Regions from separate parts of the Rossellomorea sp. GAMAL-10_SWC genome, predicted to be linked through region 1. Evidence: riboswitches for the same ligand, from Rfam matches in the RefSeq annotation. Region 1 holds a riboswitch; each other region holds the start of a gene.
What was found. Region 1 has a riboswitch for cobalamin ahead of V5E38_RS11955 (ABC transporter substrate-binding protein). Riboswitches for the same ligand answer to the same signal wherever they lie in the genome.
Positions count from the first base shown of each region.

Region 2: another riboswitch for cobalamin. It lies ahead of V5E38_RS08565 ((2Fe-2S) ferredoxin domain-containing protein); the one in region 1 lies ahead of V5E38_RS11955 (ABC transporter substrate-binding protein).
Region 3: another riboswitch for cobalamin. It lies ahead of metE (5-methyltetrahydropteroyltriglutamate--homocysteine S-methyltransferase); the one in region 1 lies ahead of V5E38_RS11955 (ABC transporter substrate-binding protein).

Region 1 covers NZ_CP144911.1:2,426,661-2,435,168, reverse strand. The annotation lists gene ccsB (cytochrome C assembly family protein) at 1-894, shown strand, start outside; gene V5E38_RS11965 (response regulator transcription factor) at 1,130-1,849, shown strand; gene V5E38_RS11960 (ATP-binding protein) at 1,849-3,633, shown strand; cobalamin riboswitch at 3,779-3,951, shown strand; gene V5E38_RS11955 (ABC transporter substrate-binding protein) at 4,074-5,033, shown strand; gene V5E38_RS11950 (FecCD family ABC transporter permease) at 4,999-6,051, shown strand; gene V5E38_RS11945 (ABC transporter ATP-binding protein) at 6,048-6,833, shown strand; gene V5E38_RS11940 (cob(I)yrinic acid a,c-diamide adenosyltransferase) at 6,863-7,432, shown strand; gene V5E38_RS11935 (hypothetical protein) at 7,719-7,865, shown strand; gene V5E38_RS11930 (protein kinase family protein) at 7,971-8,508, shown strand, end outside.
Region 2 covers NZ_CP144911.1:1,751,546-1,760,053, forward strand. The annotation lists gene V5E38_RS08540 (SNARE-associated domain-containing protein) at 1-216, shown strand, start outside; gene V5E38_RS08545 (hypothetical protein) at 367-939, shown strand; gene V5E38_RS08550 (MGDG synthase family glycosyltransferase) at 972-2,075, shown strand; gene V5E38_RS08555 (polysaccharide deacetylase family protein) at 2,158-2,859, opposite strand; gene V5E38_RS08560 (YbjQ family protein) at 3,278-3,598, shown strand; cobalamin riboswitch at 3,870-4,056, shown strand; cobalamin riboswitch at 4,235-4,416, shown strand; gene V5E38_RS08565 ((2Fe-2S) ferredoxin domain-containing protein) at 4,543-4,926, shown strand; gene cobJ (precorrin-3B C(17)-methyltransferase) at 4,980-6,605, shown strand; gene V5E38_RS08575 (sirohydrochlorin chelatase) at 6,668-7,570, shown strand; gene cobK (precorrin-6A/cobalt-precorrin-6A reductase) at 7,567-8,364, shown strand; gene V5E38_RS08585 (precorrin-8X methylmutase) at 8,381-8,508, shown strand, end outside.
Region 3 covers NZ_CP144911.1:1,248,799-1,257,306, forward strand. The annotation lists gene brnQ (branched-chain amino acid transport system II carrier protein) at 1-494, shown strand, start outside; gene V5E38_RS05980 (amino acid permease) at 624-2,012, shown strand; cobalamin riboswitch at 2,278-2,476, shown strand; gene metE (5-methyltetrahydropteroyltriglutamate--homocysteine S-methyltransferase) at 2,624-4,912, shown strand; gene V5E38_RS05990 (acyl-CoA thioesterase) at 4,929-5,423, shown strand; gene abc-f (ABC-F family ATP-binding cassette domain-containing protein) at 5,845-7,677, shown strand; gene V5E38_RS06000 (VanZ family protein) at 7,765-8,361, opposite strand; gene V5E38_RS06005 (hypothetical protein) at 8,431-8,508, opposite strand, start outside.

The sequences.
Region 1 (8,508 bases):
ATGTATCGTTTAAATATAATTGGATTATTTGCATTACCATTGTCAATAATCATCATTGCTTATGCATCAGTATTTCCACATGAAATCAAACCATTAGTTCCATCTTTAAAAAGCTATTGGTTACATATCCATGTAACGACAGCAGCTTTAGGGGAAGCTATTTTAGCAATTAGTTTTATAACAGGACTAATTTATTTAATTAAAAATATTGATCAAAAAGTATCAACAAAGAAAACATTTTGGCTAGAAGCAGTTTTATATTTCTTAGTAACTGTTGTTGGTTTTGTTGTTATTTCAACAGCATTTACTGCATCTGGATACGAAGCAAAATATAATTGGATTAATAAAGATAAAGTACAAGAAGAAATGGTCTTTAATCTTCCATCACTTGTTGGTCCACATAAAGGTGAATTGACTACAAAAGATCGATTTGAAGCCCTTGCTGAAATGCCAGCTATGGTTAATGCTAAAAAATTGAACACTGTAATTTGGTCAGTATTTGCCGGAGCAGCATTATATACAATCATCCGTTTAATTTTAAGAAAACGAATTGGTGCATTTTTACAGCCTTTTGTACAAAAAGTAGATAGTGAATTATTAGATGAAATCGGATACCGTGCTGTAGCAATTGGCTTTCCGGTATTTACACTTGGTGGACTAATCTTTGCTATGATTTGGGCTCAAATTGCTTGGACAAAGTTTTGGAGCTGGGACCCAAAAGAAGATTGGGCATTAATAACATGGTTATTCTATGCAGTATTCTTACATCTGCGTTTCAAACGAAATTGGCAAGGTGAAAAGTCTGCTTGGTTAGCCGTACTAGGATTTGCGATTATTATGTTTAACTTAATTGCTGTTAACTTAATCATTGCAGGCTTACACTCTTATGCGTAATTAATAAAAAGCCCTGTAAAGGATAAACTTTCCTTTACAGGGCTTTTTTTCTAATTTATATTTTCGATCTACATGAATTAAAATTTGGTTCCCTCGAAATGGTACACTTACTTCCTAGTTTTTTTTCACTATTTTATGGAAATAATAAATTCTAAGAATTATGTAAAAATGTTCACAAATTATACTAGAATATACAATTTTTATTATGTAGAATTATGAAGAGGGGGTCGAAATTATGGATCAAAATATAAAAATATTAATAGCAGATGATGAAGATCGTATTAGACGATTATTAAAAATGTATTTGGAACGTGATGGTTATAGTATTGATGAGGCTGAAAACGGCGAGGATGCTTTAAATTTAGCATTGAAGAATGAATATTCCTTAATTGTATTAGATTTGATGATGCCTAAAATTGATGGAATTGAAGTTTGTAGGGAATTACGAAAAACAAAAACAACTCCTGTGATCATGTTAACGGCAAAAGGAGAAGAAACAAACCGTGTTCAAGGTTTTGAAGTAGGGACAGATGATTATATCGTTAAACCATTTAGTCCGCGTGAAGTCGTTCTTCGAGTTAAAGCTCTATTAAGACGTTCTTCCCCTGTACCAGTATTTACTTCCGACAATTCTTCAGCGAAGGATATCGTAGTGTTTCCGCATCTAACGATTGATAATGACGCGCATAAAGTAATTGTTGAAGGGGAAGAGATCAGTTTAACGCCAAAAGAATACGAACTACTGTTGTTTTTAGCTAAGGCACCTGACAAAGTATTTGATCGTGAAACATTATTAAAATCAGTTTGGCAATATGATTTTTTCGGAGATTTACGTACAGTAGACACACATGTAAAACGTCTGCGAGAAAAACTGAGTAAAAGCTCTGAGGATGCTGCGAAAATGATCGTCACTGTTTGGGGTGTCGGTTATAAATTTGAAGTAGGTCAGGAGTAATGATCGTAAGAAGTTTAGTTGGAAAGCTTTGGCTGACAATTATCTTACTAGTCTCTCTTGTATTATCATTCTTGACCTTTGTCTTAATAGGATTTTTTGAAAAATTTTATATTGACCTTCAAGTACAAAATATGAAGGATGATGCCACAAAAATTGCACAATTAATAGAAAATGGTCAACCACTCTCCGATATTGAGTATTTATCAAATAATATTGTTAGTAGATATTCAAGAGTAATCATTTCTATTGACGGTCAAGAGCCATGGTATTCAAATAATACATATGGAATACAGGAGCTACCATTTAAAGAAATTAAAAATGATGAAATCTTAAATAAAACGTTAACTGATCATAAAGAGGTCAGTAAAAGACTTGTTTATGGTGAAAATAGTGAGAGAGAAAAATTAGTAGTAGGTGTTCCATTACATACAAACTCAAAAAATGGAGCTGTATTTATATACCAAACATTACAACCTGTAAAAGTGATGATTCACCAAACGACTAATTTTGTCTTGCTCGCGGCATCGATTGGGATCGTGTTAACAACATTTTTCTCATTCTTTCTTTCTTCTAAAATTACAGCTCCTCTTAGAAAGATGAAAGAAGTTGTAAGTAGTATGACTTCAGGGAATTTTAATGTGAAAGTACCAATCCATTCAAGTGATGAAATTGGAGAACTTGCGTATTCATTTAACAAGATGAGTAAACAATTAAATTTTAATATGAATGCATTAAAACAAGAGAAGGAGAAGGTTTCTAATATTATTACAAGTATGGTAGATGGTGTAATTTCGATTGATAAAGAAGGTCAAATCGTGACATCGAATCCACCAGCTGAACGCTTTTTGAAAATGCTTAATGATGATCAATTTGAAGAACCTTCTTCACTTGTTTTAACGAAGGAACTATTAGATTTATTTGTATTAGTCGTCGAAAGTGAGAAAAAGCAATTTATAGAATTAAATTTCGATCAAGGCAATTGGCAAGTTTTAATGTCGCCTCTTTATAATCAAACAAATATAAGAGGCGTTGTAGCGGTGATTCGTGATGTTACAGAACAAAGACGGTTAGAAAAGATGAGAAAAGATTTTATAGCGCATGTTTCTCATGAACTACGAACGCCTATTTCCTTATTACAAGGTTATAGCGAAGCGATTGTTGATGGTGTAGCAGAATCCAAGGAAGAGATGCAAGAATTGTCACAAATCATTTATGATGAGTCACTTAGAATGGGTCGATTAGTAAATGATTTGTTAGATTTAGCAAGAATGGAGAACGGATTTACTGAATTAAATAGAGACTTCGTTCCTCTAGTACAATTTGTTGATCGGATTTTACGCAAGTTTAAAGGTTTAGCAAAGGAAAAAAATATTAAGTTATTTGGAGAAATCGACAACATTCCGCATTTAAATATCTACATAGATGAGGATCGGATGGAACAGGTTTTTACAAATTTAATTGATAATGCAATAAGACATACAAATGAAAATGGAAGAATTATTGTTTCAGTAAATCAAAATGAAAGATCAACTACATTTAATTTTATTGATTCAGGTGCAGGGATTTCAAAAGAAGATTTACCATTTGTATTTGAACGTTTTTATAAAGCGGATAAAGCTCGTACAAGAGGTAGAAGTGGCACGGGTTTAGGTTTATCAATCGTTAAAAATATTGTAACAGCACATGGTGGATCGATTCAGGTCTATAGTGAAGAAGGACAGGGAACGACATTTAAAGTTAAAATACCGCATAATTTACGAATGAACGAAAAAGATGTAGAGTAATCTTGTTTCATATAAAACATATTACCTTTAAGTTTAGAGACGATATCACTGCAAAACAAACAAAAAACAAAAAAAATTAGTAAAATAATAAACATATAAAGAAAATAATTGAATTCTTACCAAATTTATCTTACGATTGAATTAATGAAATATTGATGAGTTTAGTGCAAGTATTGCTTAAAAGGGAATCTGGTATAATCCAGAACTGTCCCCGCAACTGTAATGTGAACGAAACGAATAGCCACTGTTCTTTAAGAATGGGAAGGTCGGAGTAGGTTGAAACAAAGTCAGTAGACCTGCTAAATTCATCCTTGTTCAATTCTTCGGGGAGTAAGAATTTGAAGCAGCAGTTGCAAGAATTCTTGTATTTATATGTTGTTTCAGCCCCATTCAAAATGAATGGGTTTTTTTATGCTTTCCAAAATAATAGGAGGATTTAAATGAAGAAGTTTTTATCAAGTTTTATCATTATGTTATTGTGTTTAGGATTATTTGGTTGTAATAATGATACCACACAAAAAAAATCGAATGTAAGTAAGAGTGAACAAGCAACTTTTCCAATGACTGTAAAAGATGCAACGAACAAAGAAGTTAGCTTTAAAGAGGCACCTAAAAGAATCGTATCACTTATTCCAAGTAATACTGAAATCTTGTTTTCTATTGGTGATGGCAAGGATGTAGTAGGGGTAACAGATTTTGACAATTATCCAAAAGAAGTAAAATCAATTGATAAAGTTGGCGGAAATAATGCCGATATGACTTATAATGTTGAAAAAATTATTTCATTAAAACCTGATTTAGTTTTAGCGCATGAATCAAGTTTAGGAATTTCTGCTGACGGTTTAGAACAGATCAAACAAGCGGGGATTAATGTTTTTGTTGTAAAAAATGCTGCAACTATTAATGACGTGTATGATACAATTCAACAAGTTGGAGAAATAACGGGAAAAACTGAGCAATCGAAAAAAGTAGTAACTGGTATGAAAACAAAATTAGATGAAATTAGCAAAAAAACAGCTAAAGCAAATACAAATCCAAAGGTTTGGCTTGAAATATCAGGACCACCTGAAATATATACAGCAGGTAAAGGTACGTTCTTAGATGAAATGCTTTCGATTGTTCATGCTAAAAACGTAGCTGAAAGTGAAAAAGGTTGGGTTAAGTATAGTGAGGAATCAGCTATTAAAGCGAATCCTGATGTGATTTTAACTACTTATGGATATTATGTTCCAAATTTAGAAAAAACTGTAATGGCTAGGAAAAACTGGCAAACAGTAAACGCAATTAAAAATCACCGTGTATATGATGTTAATTCAGATACAACATCTAGACCTGGTCCAAGACTTGCAGAGGGAGTCGAAGCAATTGCAAAGGCGGTTTACCCAGAGCTTTATAAATAATACATATTTAATCTTTTTAATTCCATTTATCTTATTAATTTTTTTATTTATTTTAGGGGTTTCGATTGGGTCTACATCGATTCCCTTTTCTTCTATTATTTCTAGCTTTTCAGATGCTCTATTTAAAACTGATTATGTTCCAGCTGATATTCAAACAATTGTCATGAATATACGAGTGCCAAGGGTAATGTTAGCTGGATTAGTCGGTGCTAGCCTTTCGTTGGCAGGTGTTGCATTTCAAGGAATACTTAAAAATCCATTAGCTGATCCTTTTACATTAGGTGTCTCTTCAGGTGCCTCTGTAGGAGCAGTGGTTGTTTTATTTTTTCAAATAAGCTTACCTTTTGTAACTTATTTTACTTTGCCAGTTGTTAGTATATTATTTGGATTTGGAACACTCATCTTATTATTACTATTTGTTCGAAAACTAGATCCATCTCTTAATGTAGAGACAATCATACTAGGTGGCATTATAATAAGTTCGTTTTGTTCTGCATTATTATCATTATTTATAACTTTTTCAAATAATGAATTACGTACAGTAATTGGCTGGTTAATGGGTAATATCGGTGGGAGGGGCATTCAGTACTCTCTTAGTTTATTACCGTTTTTAATCATTTCTTTCTTAATTTTATTTAGTCAAAATAGGCAGCTAGATGCGATGACATTTGGTAGCACAAATGCAAAACATATTGGAATTGATGTAAAAAAATCCACTTATTTAATTTTGTTAACTGGTAGTATTTTGTCTGGTGCAGCAGTAGCTGTTTCTGGAACAATTGGATTTGTAGGATTAGTTGTTCCGCATTTTACTAGAACTTTGGTAGGGCCATTACATAAAAAATTACTTCCATTATCAATGATCAATGGCGCAATATTTTTAATCGGGTCGGACATATTATCAAGAGTTGTATTAGCCCCAAGAGAGTTACCAATCGGGGTAATTACTTCATTAATTGGTGCTCCAATATTTGCATTAATATTACTATCTTTGAAAAGAAATAGGGGAAAAGTATGATTAAATGTCAAGATATCTCATATTCATATGATGGAATTCATACTGATTTGGATGAACTGTCTTATTCTATTAATCAAGGAGAATGGCTAGGAATTATTGGTCCAAATGGGAGTGGAAAGTCAACGTTTTTAAATATTCTTAGTGGACTTTTTAAACCGTCTAAAGGAAATGTCATGTTAGATGGAGAATTTGTATCTAGTATGTCTAATAAACAAATAGCAAAAAAAATTGCTGTTTTATCACAACAAAATTCCTATACATATTCTTATGAGGTAAAAGAAACAGTTAAACTTGGACGTCTTGCTCATTCGTCTTCCTTTTTTCCTAGCTGGTCCACAATCGATGAAACTGCAGTCAATAACGCAATGATGATGACTGGTACTAAGAAGATGGAAAAAAGCCTCATAAATGAAATTAGTGGTGGTGAGCGTCAAAGAGTATTTCTTGCTCAATGCTTTGCTCAGGAAACACCATATATTTTTTTAGACGAACCAAGTAACCATTTAGATTTAATGCATACAATTAAAATTTTAGATGTTTTAAAGGAATTACAAAAACATGAGAATAAAACGATCGTAACTGTTTTTCATGACTTAAATTTAGCAAGTCTTTACTGTGATCGATTAGTAGGATTAAAGGACGGAAAAATTTATATCGAAGGAAAAACAGACTCAGTTTTAAGTGAAGATTTATTAAAAGGTTTATATGACACATCTTTTCAAATTTTAGATAATCCCGAAACAAATAAAAAAGTCATTATTTATAAAAGTAATGTATTGTAAATTAAAATTGAAAAAAGGAGAGATTTTTCATGAAAATTTATACAAAAACTGGGGATAAAGGTCAGACTAGCTTAGTAGGCAAACGAGTTGACAAAGATGATTTAAGGGTAGAGTCATACGGGACAATTGACGAAGTAAATACAATCGTTGGTTACGCAATGACATATTTAGATCATGAAGATACGAGAGATATTTACAATTCACTTCAAAAGATCCAACATGAACTATTTGACTGTGGTGGAGATTTGGCAGTAGTAAAGGATAGCATCCCTTTTAAAACGACAGAGAAAATGGTTGAAGAGCTTGAAACATTAATCGATGAATATATGGAAGCAACTCCCCCATTACAACGTTTTATTTTACCAGGTGGGTCAAAGCCTGCTGCAATCATTCATCAAGCAAGAGCGGTAACAAGACGTGCCGAAAGAACGGTCGTAACATTAATGAAGCAAGAAAATATTCATCTTCCAGTATTTTTATATTTGAATCGATTATCTGATTATTTCTTTGCACTTGCAAGGTTAATCAACACACGTTTAAATATTAAGGATGTAGAATACGAGCGAGGAGCAATCGTATTTCGAACTGATAAAAAATAAATAAGAAAAATAGTGATTGAATAGTTAAATTTTTCTAATCAATCGCTATTTTTTTGTATAAATAAGATTTTTCCATCATAGAATGATTGAGTGTATGTTTAGTAAAAGTACTTCTTGTCGTTTACATTTTCGATTTGCTCAATACATCTTAAGTAATATACATAAGAGTTAAAGGTTTGAAATGAGTAAGTAGCTTTGTCCAATTTTTTTTTGAATTACCAGTTGATAGTCCACGAGTTATTGGGCAGATTAGACACTTTTTACATTTTCAGGTGGGAGGTAAATAATGTTTGATTTTCTTAGGAGATGTTTGTTGATTGTGGTGTTTGTTTTAACGATTGGCCTTTTATTTATCGGAGGAAATCGAGAAAAATTAAAGGATATTATATCAGATAAAAATTTTCATGAATTAAAAATAGTTTCAAATCCTTAATAATAGTATTTGTTCTTAGAACTTCTATTTTAAATGTAATTTACTAATAAATTTGGTAAAGTACATTTATATGTGAAGTTCTATTTTTGATTTAAGGAGAAAAAAATGACTAATATATGGGATCCAGCAATTGTAATGGAAGAGGAATTAGCGAAAGAAATAGTAAAGATACAATTTCCTAAAATAAAAATAAACGTAATAAAAAAAATTGGCGAAGGATTTGATAATACTGTTTTTTGTTTAAATGATGAAATTTTACTAAGATTTCCGCGAAGAGAAATAGCTGTAGCAATTTTAAACGTTGAAAGAAAATTACTCCCAATTATATTTAATCATTTTGAATTGAAGACTACAGTACCAATACTCGATGGAAAACCATCTGAATTATTTCCTTGGCCATTTTTAGGATATAATTTCATAGCAGGAAAGCCTCCAACTAATTTAAATAGGACTGAGAGAATTTTAATGATTGAACCAATCGCGAATTTCTTGAAAAATTTACATTCAATAAATTTCGATGAATTAAAGGATATTAATTTACCGTATGATGAGTTGAAGAGATTAGATATAAACTTCCGTAAACCTCAGGCTAAAAAATATATACAACAGGCAATACAGAAGAAACTAATTGAAGATAAACAGA
Region 2 (8,508 bases), 680 kb from region 1:
GTAGCAGGGATTGGTGAAATGAACTATTCAAAATTTATTTCATATAACATTTTCGGAGCGACACTTTGGGTTGGACTAATGGTGTCGATTGGTTACTTTTTTGGTAATATTCCTTTTGTTAAAAATCATTTTGGGCTATTAACGATTGGAATCATTTTCGTTTCAATCATTCCAATAATAATCGATGTAATTAGAAAATTTATTAAGAAAAAATAAATTGAAACAAAATTAATCAATTTTAGTAAAACATAATACAATTTTCATTAAACTTTCACTTTTATTTTGTACATTTTTGTATATAAAGGGAGGCGAATATGGACATGTATATTCTAATATTTTTTCAAAATTTGAAAGGAATAGGTCAAATTGATTAGTAATTGGATAAAAAATAAATCTGAGAGAAAATTAATTTATATAGCATTAGCAATTTCGATCATTATTTTCATCATTGCAGGGTGGAAAGTTTCGCATCGAACTGAATTATTAACGAATATGGGACCACAGATACAAAATGGAATACAACATGGTTTTCATAAAATAAATCCATTAAAAATATATGCGAAAGATAAAGGTTCCCTTGGAAGAATAGGTGTATTTGCGGCATTTATTCTCTTTCCACTATACTTTTTAATTCGATTTAAAAAATTAAATGACAAAAAGCGATTTAAGAAATACTTAGCTAAATTATTGAAATGGTGTAAGTTAATACATGTCCCAATCTCGTTAATTACTTTTGCTTTTATTACAGTACACTCTGTGATTATGACTTTTTTTGAATGGAAAACAGATGCTGTTTATATTTCAGGTGTTATAACTTATTTACTCTTAGTTCCATTAGGGATATTCGGTTTTTTAAGATATAAACGAAAAGATAAAAACTGGCATTACTATCTTTCATTTGCAGTTGTAATCTCAATGTTAATTCATACATTCGTTTAATTAATTTGTCTATTCAAAAGAGGTTGATTAGTATGGTATTGCAGCCTAAAATACTTGTCGTTACATCGAGTTTTGGAAATGGGCATAAAGAAGTATCAAAAGCGCTAAAAAGTGAGTTTGAACATATTAACTTTAACGATGTAACAATTATTGATATATACGAAGAAGCATATCCAACAATAAATGTATTTGCAAAAAATATTCATTTGCAATTATTCCAACATGCCCAAACAATTTATAAATGGTTCTTCTATGGGACTGAGAAATTATTCAGTACAGTCATTTTTGACAGGCTTTTAGAATTATGCGGAAAGAATATAAAAAGTATTCTTCAAAAAGAGAAGCCTGATATTATCATTACTACATTTCCAGTAGGGTCTGTAGCAAAATGGAAGAAATATTCATCACATCCTTGTAAATTATATACAGTTATTACCGATTATTATATTCACCGTTCATGGATTCATAATGAAATCGATCGTTACTATATAGCGACAGAAGGATTAATACATCAGATGGTAAATTTAGGTGTTTCTTTATCGAAAATATTTGTATCTGGTATACCTCTACGACAAGAATTTAAAGAATTAGATTTTTTAAATGAAGGTACAAATAAATCGAAATCAAACGACCAAATCTTAATAGTTGCTGGAGCAGTTGGATTATTAAAGGACGTAGAAAAAATGGCCAAGCAGTTACTTGCTGAAACAAAACTTAATGTAGCAGTTGTCTGTGGCTATAATCGCATACTTTATAATAAATTATGTAAGTTAAATGAAGAATACAAAGACCGCCTACAAGTATTTGGCTACGTAAATAATATACGTAATTTGTATAAAAAATCTGATCTCTTAATTACGAAGCCTGGTGGTATTACATTATCAGAATGTATTGCATGTAATTTACCGACAATCCTATATAAACCAACACCAGGACAAGAAAAAGAGAATTCCAGAATATTTGAAAATGCTGGTGCTTCAGTAACAGTAAAGTCGTTAAATGAATTAACTTTTTATATTAATCGAATTCTTTTCAAATCAAATCATTTAGAACAAATGAAATCATCTTTAACCGCATTAAATAAAGGATTTAGTTCACAATTAATTGTCAATGATATTTTTAGTTCCATTTCTTAAGAGTGTTATGACTAATAACTTTATGAATACGTAAAAACACCACAAGGTAAAGAGTTTCCTTGTGGTGTTTAGTTTTAATAAGCTAATGATCAATCCTAACAAACTGATATTGGTTTTGTAAACAATGTTCAATAAATCTCTCTAACGCTTTTATTGTATGAATAGGAGCATCCTCGTCTGCACCAAATGTATCTCCATTATCATGTAATAAAATAATTGCTCCTGGTTTCGTTTGATTTAACAAAAGACTATAAATGCCTTCACTTCCTTTTTTACTACTCCAATCATTTGCCATTACAGACCATAAAATAATTTTAAGCTTTTTCTGAAATAGAAGTGGAAGTGAAGCTAACCCCCAAGGTGGTCGATAATAAAGTGGGTTATCGTTCGTTATTTTCTTAATAATACTTGCAGTCTTTTTTATTTGATTTTTTAATTGTTTTGGACTGAGAAACCAATTACATTTATGTTTATAATTGTGTATTCCGATTAAGTGACCATCTTCATGTATTCTTTTAATGATCGTAGGATACTTTTCTGCCGCTGAACCTAATACAAAAAAAGTTGCTTTAATCGAATGACTTTGGAGTAAATCTAAAAGTAAATTCGTATAAACTGGATGTGGACCATCATCAAAAGTTAAAGCAATTCGTTTTTGACTTTTAGAATAAACTTGATGGATTGAAAAGAATTTAAATAAACGTGTTAGTAAACTCGGGATTGGTCCATAAAGAATAAATAATAATAATAGTAACCCCCCGATAATGATGAAAATTCTAAGCATAAATTCTCCTTAACTACCTTTAAATAATAATAATCATATAACATTATTATAGTCCAATTTATATTTTGTTGGTAATTAAATGCAGATAATATTATGATAAAATAAAATTGTGCTCTCGAAAAGTGAGTAGATGGTAAAATGAGAATGATTAAAGTTTAGCACTAAATTTATAGATGTAAATAAGAAGTCATCAATTGAAATAGAAAAATCAGTCTCGGAAATTTTAACGAATATTAATTTTCTGAAAAAATGAATTTCTCTTTTGTAAAAAGGGATTAAACCAATTACATAGAATTAATACAATATACGTTTCAAATTTTCCATTTTTAATTAATGAAGTTTAAAAATGGCATTGAAATACATACACAAAATTGGAAAATAATTTTGTGTAAAGAATAAAAATTTTGAGGTGAACATTATGATCGTAGTTACAACTGAAAACATTGAAGGGTATAAACTAGTTGAAGTAAAGGGTCCTGTATTTGGAGTTATTGTACGTAGTAGAGGACTTGGTGGCGATATTTTAGCTGGTCTAAAAAGTCTTGTTGGTGGAGAAATCAAACAATACACTGCAATGCTTGAGGATGCGAGAAAAGAAGCAATGGATCGAATGACTAAAAATGCTAGTGAAATGGATGCAAATGCAATTATCATGATGCGTTTTGATTCAGGTGAAATAGGGCAAAACATGAGTGAAATTGTCGCTTATGGAACGGCAGTAGTAGTCGAGAAAATATAATAAAAAAAGTGCGGACAATTTCACGGACAAGTTTACAAGAAAACCCACGAAGAGTTCTCTTTTTACTTGTCCTTAAATAACAATAAGTTTTAAAAAAAGAAATGAAGATATTTAATTTCTTTTATATCTATAATAATTCAATTACTTAAAAAAGATGAAGTTATTGGAGGATAGCGTTTTCCTTAAAGTAGTTTAATAACCTCTTGAAATATTAATTCTGATAGACTAGAATAATAATATCTAATAAATATCTAATAAATTGAATATTAATTTGTTAACAATTCGTTAAGATGCCTTAGGGCTTAATAGGGAATCTGGAGCATTACCAGAACTGTCCCCGCAACTGTAAGTGTGGACGAAATAGACAAACCACTGAAACGTTTATATGGACGTTACGGGAAGGGTCTAAAGTAGGAAGATACACAAGTCAGGAGACCTGTCTTAGCTTTTAAAGTTTCGATTTCTTCGGGGGTTGAGAAGATGAAACGTTTGGACAAAAAGGATTATTTATTAACTTTCTTTGTGCTGGCGTTTTATCCGTTCAACTTATGTTGAACGGATTTTTTCGTTTTAATGATTCTAAATCATTTTTTTATGCCTATAGTATGCCTCTACAAGAAACAAGTCTTTTTAAAAATTGAATAGATTAGGATTGGTGCACTATGAAAATAGTGCTTAATAGGGAAGTACGGTTTAAATCCGTCACGGTACCCGCCACTGTATGGGGAGTTCATTGCAGATGTCACTGAAGGAATTTGGGAAGACGCAATAGAATGATGAACCTAAGTCAGGAGACCTGCCTTTACCTAATAGCTTCAATCAACCTACGGGAACATAGGTAGAAGTGCTGAACTTACATCGCTATTTTTTTGTGTGTATTTATTCTGCACCCCTATGTCCATAGGGGTGCTTTTTTTATGAAAAAACGAAAGGGAGTATGTTACATGACTACTTGGAATTTACAAGGGACGAAACACCATGTCCTCATTTGTAACGGCAGCAGCTGTATGAGAAAGGGTGGGGAGGAAGCGACACAAGCAATACGGAATGAAATCACCAATTTAAGCTTAGATTCAATCATACATACTACAAGAACGAGATGCAATGGAAGATGTAAGGATGCACCTGTTGCCATCGTCTATCCTTCAGGGACTTGGTATAAAAACGTAACCCCAGAAGTGGGAACTACGATTGTAAAGCGTCATCTGGCTGAAGGCCATTGCCTTCAGGAGCATTCGATCTATCAATATTCCGAAGCTGGATTCATACATCCAGAAGGGTCGGAATGTATCGAAGGAATACAAAAAGCGGTTAAAGAAAAGATTTAACAGCGGATAGTAGCTGGATTCTAGTTTGAAATTGTGGAAGGTGGCGTAATAGTGTGAAAGGTAAATTATTGGTTATTGGTTTTGGCCCTGGTGATGAAAAACATATTACCGGACGGGCAAAGGAAGCCATCCAAGAAAGTGATATCATTATCGGCTACAAAACCTACGTTGATTTAATCAAGGGATTAATAGCCGGAAAGCAAATCATCAGCACAGGAATGACAGAAGAAGTGAGCCGTGCCCAGGAGGCTGTGAAACAAGCTGAGCTCGGTTACACGGTAGCTGTCATTTCGAGCGGTGATGCTGGTGTTTATGGAATGGCAGGACTTGTTTACGAAGTGCTAGTTGAAAAAGGTTGGAAAAAAGAATCAGGGGTAAAAGTGGAGGTGGTCCCTGGCATTTCTGCCATCAACTCCTGTGCTGCTTTATTAGGCGCGCCGGTCATGCATGATGCCTGTACGATTAGCTTAAGTGACCATTTAACACCGTGGAGCTTGATCGAGAAACGAATCGAAGCGGCCGCTCAAGCTGATTTTGTGATTGCCCTATACAATCCAAAAAGCGGGAGAAGAACACGTCAGATCATGGAAGCACAAAAAATTCTATTAAAATACCGCTCGCCAGACACCCCTGTAGGATTGGTAAAGAGTGCCTACCGTGATAGTCAAAAGATCGTCTTAACAAATTTACAAGAAATGTTAGAACATGAAATTGGCATGTTAACTACCGTTTTAATAGGCAACTCTTCAACATTTTTCTACGATGAATTGATGATTACTCCGCGTGGTTATCAGCGGAAGTATACATTAAATCAGGCAATTCAACCTTTGAAACCGCATCAGCGTCTGCAAAAGGAAGCTGAACCATGGGCATTGGAGCAAATGGAAGATGTAATGCCAGTAAACAAGAAACTAGTCACCCCAACCTCTGTGAAAGAGTCGCCAAGAGAGTTGGCTGAGGAAGCCTTGCAAATGATCCTTGGTGAGACCTATGGACAAACCCAAGGTTTAATTGTGAAGCAAGACTTTCAATCTATTTTTGAGGTAGCGGTCAGCCCTGGTGTCGCCAATAAAAAATTTACCGCGCATCAGATGGTCATTCTTTCCGAAATTGTCGGAAAAGAAGGAGTCATGGAATACACACAAGACCATTTTATGAAGCTGCAAATTTTAACCTCTAAGCCTGATGAGATTATTGAAAAACTAACGAGAGCCAACTTTTTGATTGCTCCTGTTGGCGACGTATTAACCGTAAAAGCCTGTGATTTTTGTGACGGAGAAAAGAAGGATTCCATCCCTTATGCCGATGAGCTACAAGAAAGGCTTGGCGGCATGGAACTCCCAAAAGAATTGAAACTTGGTGTGAATGGCTGCGGCATGGCTTGTTATGGAGCCGTAAAAGAAGATATTGGCATTGTCTATCGTAAGGGAGCGTTTGATTTATTTTTAGGAGCCAAGACAGCTGGAAGAACCGCTCATAATGGCCAAATCGTAGCTGAAGGAATCGCACCGGACAAAATTGTCGGGGTCATAGAGGGAATTGTTCAAGAGTACCAACAAAAGGCGTATCCAAATGAACGTTTCTATAAATTTTTTAAACGGGTCAAAGAAGTTCAAGGTTTTGTGTACCAGGATATCACACCAAATCTTAAAATCGAAGCAGCTGTTTGCGGGGAATAAAGGAGAGAAGTCTAGCGATAATTGGCAGGTAAGGCATTTACAAACAAAGGGGAGGAAATATTTTGAGAGCAATTTTATTTGTGGGGCATGGAAGTAGAGATCAAGAAGGAAATCAGCAGGTTCGAGAGTTCATCCGTGAGATGAGAAAGACTTGGGAAGATTCTTTCCTGGTCGAGACGTGTTTTTTAGAATTTGAACAACCAACAGTGAATCAAGGCATCGATCTATGTGTGGAGAAAGGGGCCGACCATGTTGTCTTGATTCCGATCATGCTCTTACAGGCAGGACACTCCAAAATTCATATTCCAGCAGCTATTGATGAGGCAAAGAATAAATATCCGTTTGTTCAATTTACTTATGGCCGACCAATTGGTGTTCATGAGGAAACATTTGAAATTCTAAAAACTAGATTAATGGAAATTGGCGAGAATGTAGAAACCATCGAAGACGATACGGCTGTCCTTTTGTTAGGACGTGGCGGAAGCGATCCTGATGCGAATAGTGATTTATATAAAATTGCTAGATTACTATGGGAAAAAACAAACTATAAAATCGTCGAACCTGCTTTTATGGGGGTGACCAATCCTTTAGTGAACGAAGGGATTGAGCGCTGTATTAAACTTGGAGCAAAAAAAGTAGTAATCCTGCCTTACTTTCTATTCACTGGCATCCTGATTAAACGGTTAGAAGATATGATGGTACCTATTCAAAATCAATATTCCGCGGTTGAAATTAAGTTGGCTGACTATTTTGGTTATCATCCAAAATTACAGACTATTTTAATAGATCGGGTGGAAGAAGCCCTCCGTGATGAAGTGAAGATGAACTGTGATACCTGTCAATACCGTCTTAATGTGATGGAACATATCGATCATCACCACCACCATGATCATGACCACGATCATCATCATGACCATCACCATGATCACGAACATGCAGTGCAAAAGGCTGGAGATAGAGGATGATTTTCGTGTTAGCCGGAACAAGTGATGCAAGAGCCCTTGCTTTAGAAATAAAAAAGGAGGGGTTCGATCTCCTGGCCTCAGTTGTCACAGAAAATGCAGCGGTTGAATTAAGGGAGTCAGGGATACGTGTTCAAGTAGGAAGATTAACGGATAAAGACATGGTGAGGTTGATTGACACAAAAGGGATTCTAGCGGTTGTCGATGCCAGTCATCCGTTTGCGGAAGAAGCTTCCAAAAACGCAATCAAGGCGGCCGAAACGGCGGGAATCCCCTATGTTCGATATGAACGGGAGTCACAAAATTTCCAATATGACAAAATGAAAGTCGTAGAAAGCTACGAGGAAGCTGCCGAGCTTGCATTGGCCAATAAAGGCGTGGTGATGTTGACGACAGGTAGCAAGACGCTTCAAATTTTCACAGAAAAACTATTAGGTAACCCGGACATTCGCTTGATCGCTAGGATGCTGCCTCGTGTGGATAATATGGAAAAATGTGAGCAGCTAGGGCTACCGCAAAAAAATATTATTGCGATCCAGGGCCCATTTTCAAAAGAGTTTGACAAAGCTCTATATAAGCAATATGGCGTGTCCTTAATGGTGACTAAAGAGAGTGGGAAAGTCGGATCTGTCGATGAAAAGGTGGAAGCCGCCAAGGAACTGGGGATTGAGGTTATTCTTATTGGCCGCCCGAAACTGAATTATGGCACCGTCTATGCTAATTTTATCGAAGTCATTGCAGAATTACATAAAAAGATTGGTTCCACACCAATCGTCACAACAGAACTATCATTTTAATACAGGAGTGAGAGAAATGGATTTTCGTACCGAATTTAAACCGTTAACCGTCCAACCGGAACAGATTGAAGGTAGAAGTTTTGAAATGATTAATGAAGAAATTGGGGAGCACCCTTTTACTGAGGAACAATATCCAGTTGTTCA
Region 3 (8,508 bases), 1.2 Mb from region 1:
TAATGATTACAGTGGCATGTTTGACTACGAGTGTAGGTCTAATCACTGCTTGTTCTACTTTTTTTCATGAATTGTTTCCAGCCATTTCTTACAAAAAAATTGCGATTATTATGACTGTATTTAGTACTCTTATAGCAAATATAGGGTTAACACAGCTAATTAAAGTTTCGATTCCTGTATTAATGACACTATATCCTATCGCTATATCCTTAATTTTCTTAACATTCTTACACTATACTTTTCAAGGTAGGTCAGAAGTGTATCAAGGTAGTTTGATCTTAACTTTTATTGTGAGTCTATTTGATGGGTTAAACTCAGCTGGAATACAGATTGAAGTAATTCATCATCTTTTCAATAAGTACCTCCCGTTGTATAGTTTAGGTTTAGGTTGGATATTTCCAGCTATTATTGGTGGTTTTATTGGTTATTTTATTAGTATTTTACGTAAGAAAAATAAGAAAAATATTCCTAGTTCAATTCGAAAGATCAGTTAATTATAGGAAGATAGAGCAGGTTTTTAACTGTAAATATTCTAAAGTAAGTTAGTAATGGTTTTAGGGGAGAAGTTTTTAAGTTTGATTCAAAAAGTGACACTTGTTTCATCAGAAAGGGGAGGAAATAGAATGGTACAAAAGGAATTGAAAAAAGGATTGAAAGCGCGCCATATTCAGATGATTGCTTTGGGCGGAACAATCGGTGTAGGTTTATTTATGGGTTCAACGAGTACAATTCATTGGACGGGCCCTTCAGTAATGCTTGCTTATGCAATTTCGGGGATTTTTATCTTCTTCATTATGCGTGCAATGGGGGAAATGCTATACCTAGAGCCAAGTACAGGTTCATTTGCGACATTTGGCCATAAATATATACACCCTTTAGCAGGGTATATGACTGCTTGGAGTAATTGGTTCCAGTGGGTTATTGTTGGAATGTCAGAAATTATTGCAGTTGGGGCATATATGAAATACTGGTTTCCAGACCTACCTGCTTGGATACCAGGAATTATTGCAATTGTGATTCTTGGTGCAGCAAATTTAATTTCCGTTAAATCATTTGGTGAATTTGAATTTTGGTTTGCAATGATTAAAGTCGTTACGATTTTATTAATGATTGTTGCAGGGTTTGGTCTTATTTTCTTCGGTCTTGGAAACGGTGGAAATGCGATTGGACTATCTAACCTTTGGAAAAATGGCGGATTCTTTACAGGTGGTTGGTCAGGTTTCTTCTTTGCACTTTCACTAGTTGTTGGAGCTTATCAAGGCGTTGAATTGATTGGTATTACAGCTGGAGAAGCAGAAAATCCGAAAAAAACATTAAAAGATGCGATTCAAAGTCTTATTTGGCGTATTTTAATTTTCTATATTGGTGCTATTTTTGTAATTGTAACAGTTTTCCCTTGGGATCAACTAAATTCGATTGGTAGCCCGTTTGTTGTAACTTTCGCAAAATTTGGTATTACAGCTGCAGCTGGAATTATTAACTTTGTCGTAATCACTGCTGCATTGTCTGGTTGTAACAGTGGTATTTATAGTGCAGGTCGCATGCTTTATACATTAGGTATAAATGGACAAGCACCAAAATATTTTACAAAAGTCTCAAATAACGGAGTGCCTTTATTTGGTACGTTCGGTGTACTAATTGGTTTAGTAATTGGCGTTATTTTAAATTTTATTGCACCAAAAAACTTATTCGTGTATGTATACAGTGCAAGTGTACTTCCTGGGATGATCCCGTGGTTTGTCATCTTAATTAGTCATATTCGTTTCAGAAAAGTAAAAGGAGATGAAATTAAAAATCATCCTTTTAAAATGCCTTTTGCACCATTTACTAACTACTTAACATTAGCCTATTTAGTTATGGTATTGATCGGTATGTGGTTTAATGATGACACACGCATCTCACTTATTGTAGGGATTATTTTCTTGGCAATCCTTGTCATTTGTTTCTATGCTTTTGGTATCGGAAAACGTGTACCATTAGATGCTCAATCAGATGAAGAAATAGCTAATTAATACATTACTTAGTTTGATGGTAAGATGTTTCTTTGAACATAGCTATTCAATAAAAAAATAAATTTTATAAACAATCAATGCGTTCGTATGATTAGATCAAACAGTAATTAAACTGGATGAGATTAGTATACGAACGCATATTTTAATTACTTGAATTACTAAATCAACAGCATTTATTTAATCCAAAATAAAAATTTTTTTAAAATAGAACGAAAAATAAAAAAATATTTTGACTATTTTTGCATTTTATGACAAAATGATGAAAACTAAATAGTAGGGAATAGGTGTAAATGAAGTTCAAAGTTTGAAATCATTTACTTAAAAGGGAAGTTTGGTTTAATTCCAACACGGTCCCGCCACTGTAATAGAGGAGTAAATAAGAAGATGCCACTTATTAAAATAGGGAAGGCTTTTATTTACAAAGATTCTTAAGTCAGGAGACCTGCCTATTCTAACGACGCTGTTTGACCTACGAGAGATAGGGAGGTGCCTTATGGAAAGAAAGCTTAAGTTAACGTATTCTAATTATTTATGTTTTCCAACTTAAAGGCATTTTTGTCTCTTATGAGATAAAAATGCTTTTTTATTTTAGTTAAAAGGAGAGGGAAAAGATGGTACAAATAAGTAATCTAGGATATCCGAGAATTGGTGAAAATCGTGAATGGAAAAAAACGTTAGAAAGCTTTTGGCAAAAGAAAATTAATCAAGAAGAATTTGAGAAGGAAATGAAATCACTAAGATTAAGCTCAATAAAAAAACAGTACGATTTAGGTGTGGAACTAGTCCCTGTAAATGATTTTACGTTTTATGATCATGTGTTAGATTTTGCTACTATGTTTGGTTGGATTCCTGGTCGATTTGGTGAAATAAATGAAAGACCAAGTCTAGATACGTATTTTGCATTAGCAAGGGGTAGTAAAAACATTGTAGCTTGTGAAATGACGAAATGGTTTAATACAAACTATCACTATATCGTTCCTGAATATCAAAAAGAGAAGCAATCTAAATTGCTATTCAATAAGCCATTAGAAGCATACAAAGAGGCTCTAATTGAGCTTGGTATAAAAACGAAACCTGTCATTCTAGGAATCTATTCATTTGTACAGTTAGCAAAAGGTTACCAGGAAGAAGAAAAACGAAACATAATTAATAAACTAGTAAACCTCTATATACAAATGCTTAAAGAGCTAGAGAATGAAGGTGTTGAGTGGGTACAAATTGATGAACCATGTTTTGTGTTAGAAGAGTCAAGCGAAGATATTCGTTTTATGAAAGAAGTTTATGATCAAATCGCAAAAGCTGTACCTACATTATCAATTATGCTTCAAACTTTCTTTGAAGCAGTTGAACAATATAAAGAACTAATTTCATTCCCAGTATCAGGTATTGGTCTTGATTTTGTTCACGGTAAAGATGGAAATTTAGAGTCGATCCTGAAGTACGGATTTCCAAATGACAAGGTATTAGGCGTAGGAATACTTAATGGGCGTAATATTTGGAGAAATGATTTAAATGATTCCATTGATTTTTTAAATTCTCTTAAAAAAGAAATAAGTCCAAAAGATTGGTGGATTCAACCGTCTTGTAGTTTGCTTCATGTACCAGTTACAAAAGTTGAAGAGAAATTATTAAATGAAACATTGTTCGAGGCATTATCGTTTGCTGATGAAAAATTAGAAGAGTTAGTGATACTAAAAAGTTTATTTATAAACAAAGCGAGCATGTTTGAAAATGAAGTTAAATATGCAAGTAATTGTTTAGTAAATTTAAAACAGCTTAGCAAAAAAAATCATTCAACTAGTAATGAACTGGAATCCATTAATGAAGAAGATTTTAGAAGACCAGTACCATTCCATTTAAGATATCCATTACAAAATAAAGTAATGAATTTACCGATTTTACCAACGACTACAATTGGAAGTTTCCCTCAAACGAAGGAAATTAAACAAATAAGACAGCAATGGCGCAAAGGAACAATTGATGATTCAGAATATATGAATCAAATTAAATTGAAAATTAAAGAGTGGATTGAGATTCAAGAAAATATTGATATGGATGTATTAGTACATGGTGAGTATGAACGTACGGATATGGTTGAATATTTTGGTGAGAAACTAGAGGGATTTGCATTTACGAAAAAAGCATGGGTTCAATCTTATGGATCACGCTGTGTTAAACCGCCAATTATTTTTAGTAAAGTTGAATTTACAAAGCCAATTACTGTAAATGAAACTGAGTATGCACAAAGCTTAACAGCTAAATCAGTCAAAGGAATGTTAACAGGTCCAGTTACAATATTAAATTGGTCGTTTGTTCGTGAGGATCGTACAAGAGAAGAAATAGCAAATGAAATTGCACTAGCTTTACGTAAAGAAGTAAAAGCACTTGAAACGGCTGGCATTTCAATTATTCAAGTTGATGAACCTGCAATTCGAGAAGGTTTACCATTGAAGCAAAAAGATTGGGGTCAATATTTACATTGGGTAACGAGAGCATTTCGTTTAGCTACTTCAAGCGTCCGAAATGAAACACAAATACATACTCATATGTGTTATAGCAATTTTAGCGATATTATGGACACAATTATTGATTTAGATGCAGATGTTATTTCAATTGAACATGCAAGAAGTCATCAAGAATTTTCTACTTATTTAGCTGAGTCCCCTTATCCATTTGGAATTGGTTTAGGCGTGTATGATATTCATAGTCCGAGGGTACCATCGGTTGAGGAAATAGAAGAAAATATTATTAGTTCTTTAAAAGTGTGTGATGCAAATAGATTTTGGGTTAATCCAGACTGTGGTTTAAAGACGCGCAATGAAACTGAGGTAATAGATGCCTTAACAAATATGGTAAAATCTGCGAAAAAAGTTCGAGAAAAATATTATTCAATTATTTAATGATAGGGTGAAATCGATGAGTGGTAGATATGTAAAAGAATCCAGAGTATTTGATAGTAGTAGAATATTTCCAACTGATTTAAATAACCATGGTACATTATTCGGAGGAAAAATGCTTGCCGCTATGGACTTAATTGCCTCCATTTCAGCTACAAAGCATTCAAGAATGGAATGTGTAACCGCATCGATGGATTCAGTAGAATTTTTATGTCCAGTTCGTGAAAGTGACTGCATTTATTATGAATCGTTCGTGATCTTAACGGGCTCAAGCTCAATGGAAGTATTTGTTCGAGCTACTGCCGAAGACCTACTTTCAGGTGAAAAAAGAGTTGCTGCAACATGTTTTGTAACATTTGTTGCACTAAAAGATGGAAAACCACATAAAGTAGTAGAGGTTATTCCAGAAACTGAGGAAGAAATTAAATTACAGCAATTAGCATTTAAACGATTAGAAAGTCGCCAATTAAGAAAGAAATTGAGTAAGGAATTGGCATTAATTTGGAATGAATAAAAAGAAAGCATTGAAATCATACTAAAAGTAAGCTAAGATTAAATTAATATTTTTAAGGAGGCATCAAATTTAGACACTATGTACAATATCCGATAACTTTTTAAGCTAATGAATTTTATAGCAAAAAAGTACTCTGCCTGAAATCAGAGAAATTGGATAACTATGTCTATTTATGAGCCTATACTAATATTAAATTAATCCATTGTCTTAAATGCATGGTTTATTTACTATTATATTTCATTTGAAATAAATTCTAACGTATATATATTTTTATATATACATGGCTTATTAAATCACATCCAATTTACACACAGGCAGATACTGCTTGTGTGTTTTTTATTTTCTATCTTAAAAAATACTTTCGAAAACAGATTGGATTTTTAAGCAGAATGATCTTTTAAAATCGGATGGAGTGAAGTATATGTTTATTATAAAAGCATCGAATATAGAAATAGAATTAAATGGGAAAACAATTTTTAAAAATGGAAACTTAGACATAAAACAAAGTGAAAGGGTAGCATTAATTGGTGAAAATGGAGTTGGAAAGTCGACCTTTATTAATGCCCTTTTAGGTAATATTCCATTGAAAAAAGGAATGCTGCAAATTCACTATTCAAAAGATGAAATTGGATGGCTTTTAACAGATGAAGAGAATCAGGAAAACCTGTCAGCTAGGGAAGTGATTGAATCATTTGATCAAGAGCGATATTTCATCAAAAAGAATATAGAAAAGTATTTACTTGATTTGTCTAATGAAGAAAATCTTGCTAACTATAACGAGAGTTTAAGTAAATATTTAGAATTAGATGGCTATGATTGGGAAACAAAAATAGATCAAGTTTTGAAGAAATTTCAATTACCGCAAGAGTTATGGAATATCCCATTCAGTCATTTAAGTGGTGGACAAAAAACAAAAGTTAAATTAGCAAAAGTAATGATGAAGCAACCAAAGCTATTAATTTTAGATGAACCAACAAATCATTTGGACACTGAGTCAATCCAATGGTTAACGGAATGGTTACAAAACTTTAAAGATAGTGTCCTTTTTATTTCTCATGAACGACAATTCATTGATGATGTTGCGACTGTTACAGTTGAATTAACTGAAAGTGGTACATTTAAGTATAATGGTGGCTATTCAACATACAAAATACAAAAAGAACATGAGCGAAAAACTCAGCAATCACAATATGAAAAACAAGAAGCGGAAAAGAAAAAGCTTATTGAAACAATTAATCAATATAAACAATGGTTTACAAGCTCTCATAATGCTGCCAGTGAACGTGATCCTTTTGCTAAGAAACAAGCAGCAAAAAACGCATTAAGATTTAAATCAAAAGAAAAGGATTTAGATCGATTAGAGAAAAGAAAAGTAGAAAAACCAAAAGAAGTTAAAACAATTTCAGCGAGCTTTGAAAATGATTCATTTTCAGCAAAACAAATGATTACATTTGAAAAAGTTAATTTTTCATATGATGAAAAATCGTTATTTAACCAAGTAGATTTTATTTTAAATCGAGAAGATCGATTAGCTGTAATCGGAAAAAATGGTTCTGGAAAATCTACATTTTTAAAATTATTAACAGGATTAATGATTCCTAATAATGGTACTGTAAGACATAATCCTCAATTAAAAATAGGTTATTTTATGCAAGAGCTTGAAGCGTTAAATGAGGATTCAACAATTTTAAATGAAATTTTATCACTTCCAAATATGACTGAAACAGAGGCAAGAACAATTTTAGCATGTTTCCTTTTTAGAAGAGAGGATGTTTACAAGAATATTGCTCAACTAAGTATGGGTGAGAAATGTAGAGTTGCTTTCGTAAAATTATACTTTTCTGATTCTAATTTACTAGTGCTTGATGAGCCAACAAACTATTTAGATATACACACGAGAGAAAGAATTGAGGAAGCATTAGCGTCATACCCTGGAGCAGTAGTTGTAGTTTCACATGATCCATATTTACTAAAAAGGGTCTCAAATCGTGTAATTCATATTGAAAATGGAAATCTTTATGAATTCAAAGGATCTTTTGCAGATTGGAACGGAAGACAGAACATCTCAAACGATCAGCAAGCTTTATTAAATGAACGAATTAAATTACAACTAGAAATAGCTGCAATGAATGCAGAAGAAAAAGATACGGATGAAGAAAAGAAAGCTCAAATCTTAAAAATTGTTACATTACAAAAGGAACTAGATGAAATAAATGAAAGGTTAAGTGTAGATTTAAAAGGGAAAACAATATAAGTTATTGCATAGTGTGTAATCTTTAAAATAAAACGCCTTAGAATGTTAGTAAAAACATTCTAGGCGTTTATTATATTAGATCACTTCTCAAGCATCATAAATATGTTTTAATAGCGAGTTTAATTTTATATTAGCTTTTTTTATTAATAACTTAAATAGAAAAGAAAATAATTTAAATAGATTATATCCAATTAAAGTACCTGTAAAATTAAATATGAGGTCATCTATATCAACAACTCTAAAAGAGAAACCATTAAGTAGTCCAATAATTCCTTGCAAAGACTCGATTATGACCCCTATCAATAACCCTGCTATGGCTATTTTTGTTAATGTACTTTTTGTAATAAAAGGAAGACCAAATCCAAATGGAATTGTCATCAAGACATTAAGTATAGAAGTCTCAAAATCCTCTTTTGTAAGGTGTATAAGAGGAACTAGATTCAAATTCCATGCTTGTAACCCGAACATATTCCTGTAAGTTTGAGATAGATAGATTGGAAATTGAGTATACTTTAAAACATAACATAAATAGATATACATAATAGAGAAAAAAATAAATACACAATATCTTTTTTGAATTTTATCTTTAATACAAATATTATCATTAATAATATGATTATAGATCCATACAAAATCCATCCATTGAAATCTATCATCTTTTCCATTTTTGATAATCTCTTCCAAATCAACCCGTATATGAGATTGATTTTTATGACTTATTGATATTTTGAATATTTTTAAATATATATATTTCTAATTTTTTAGAGTTCCAAAACCTTTGATATTATTCCCGTCGTCTATACTGTTCACTCTTGTAATTATTAAATAATA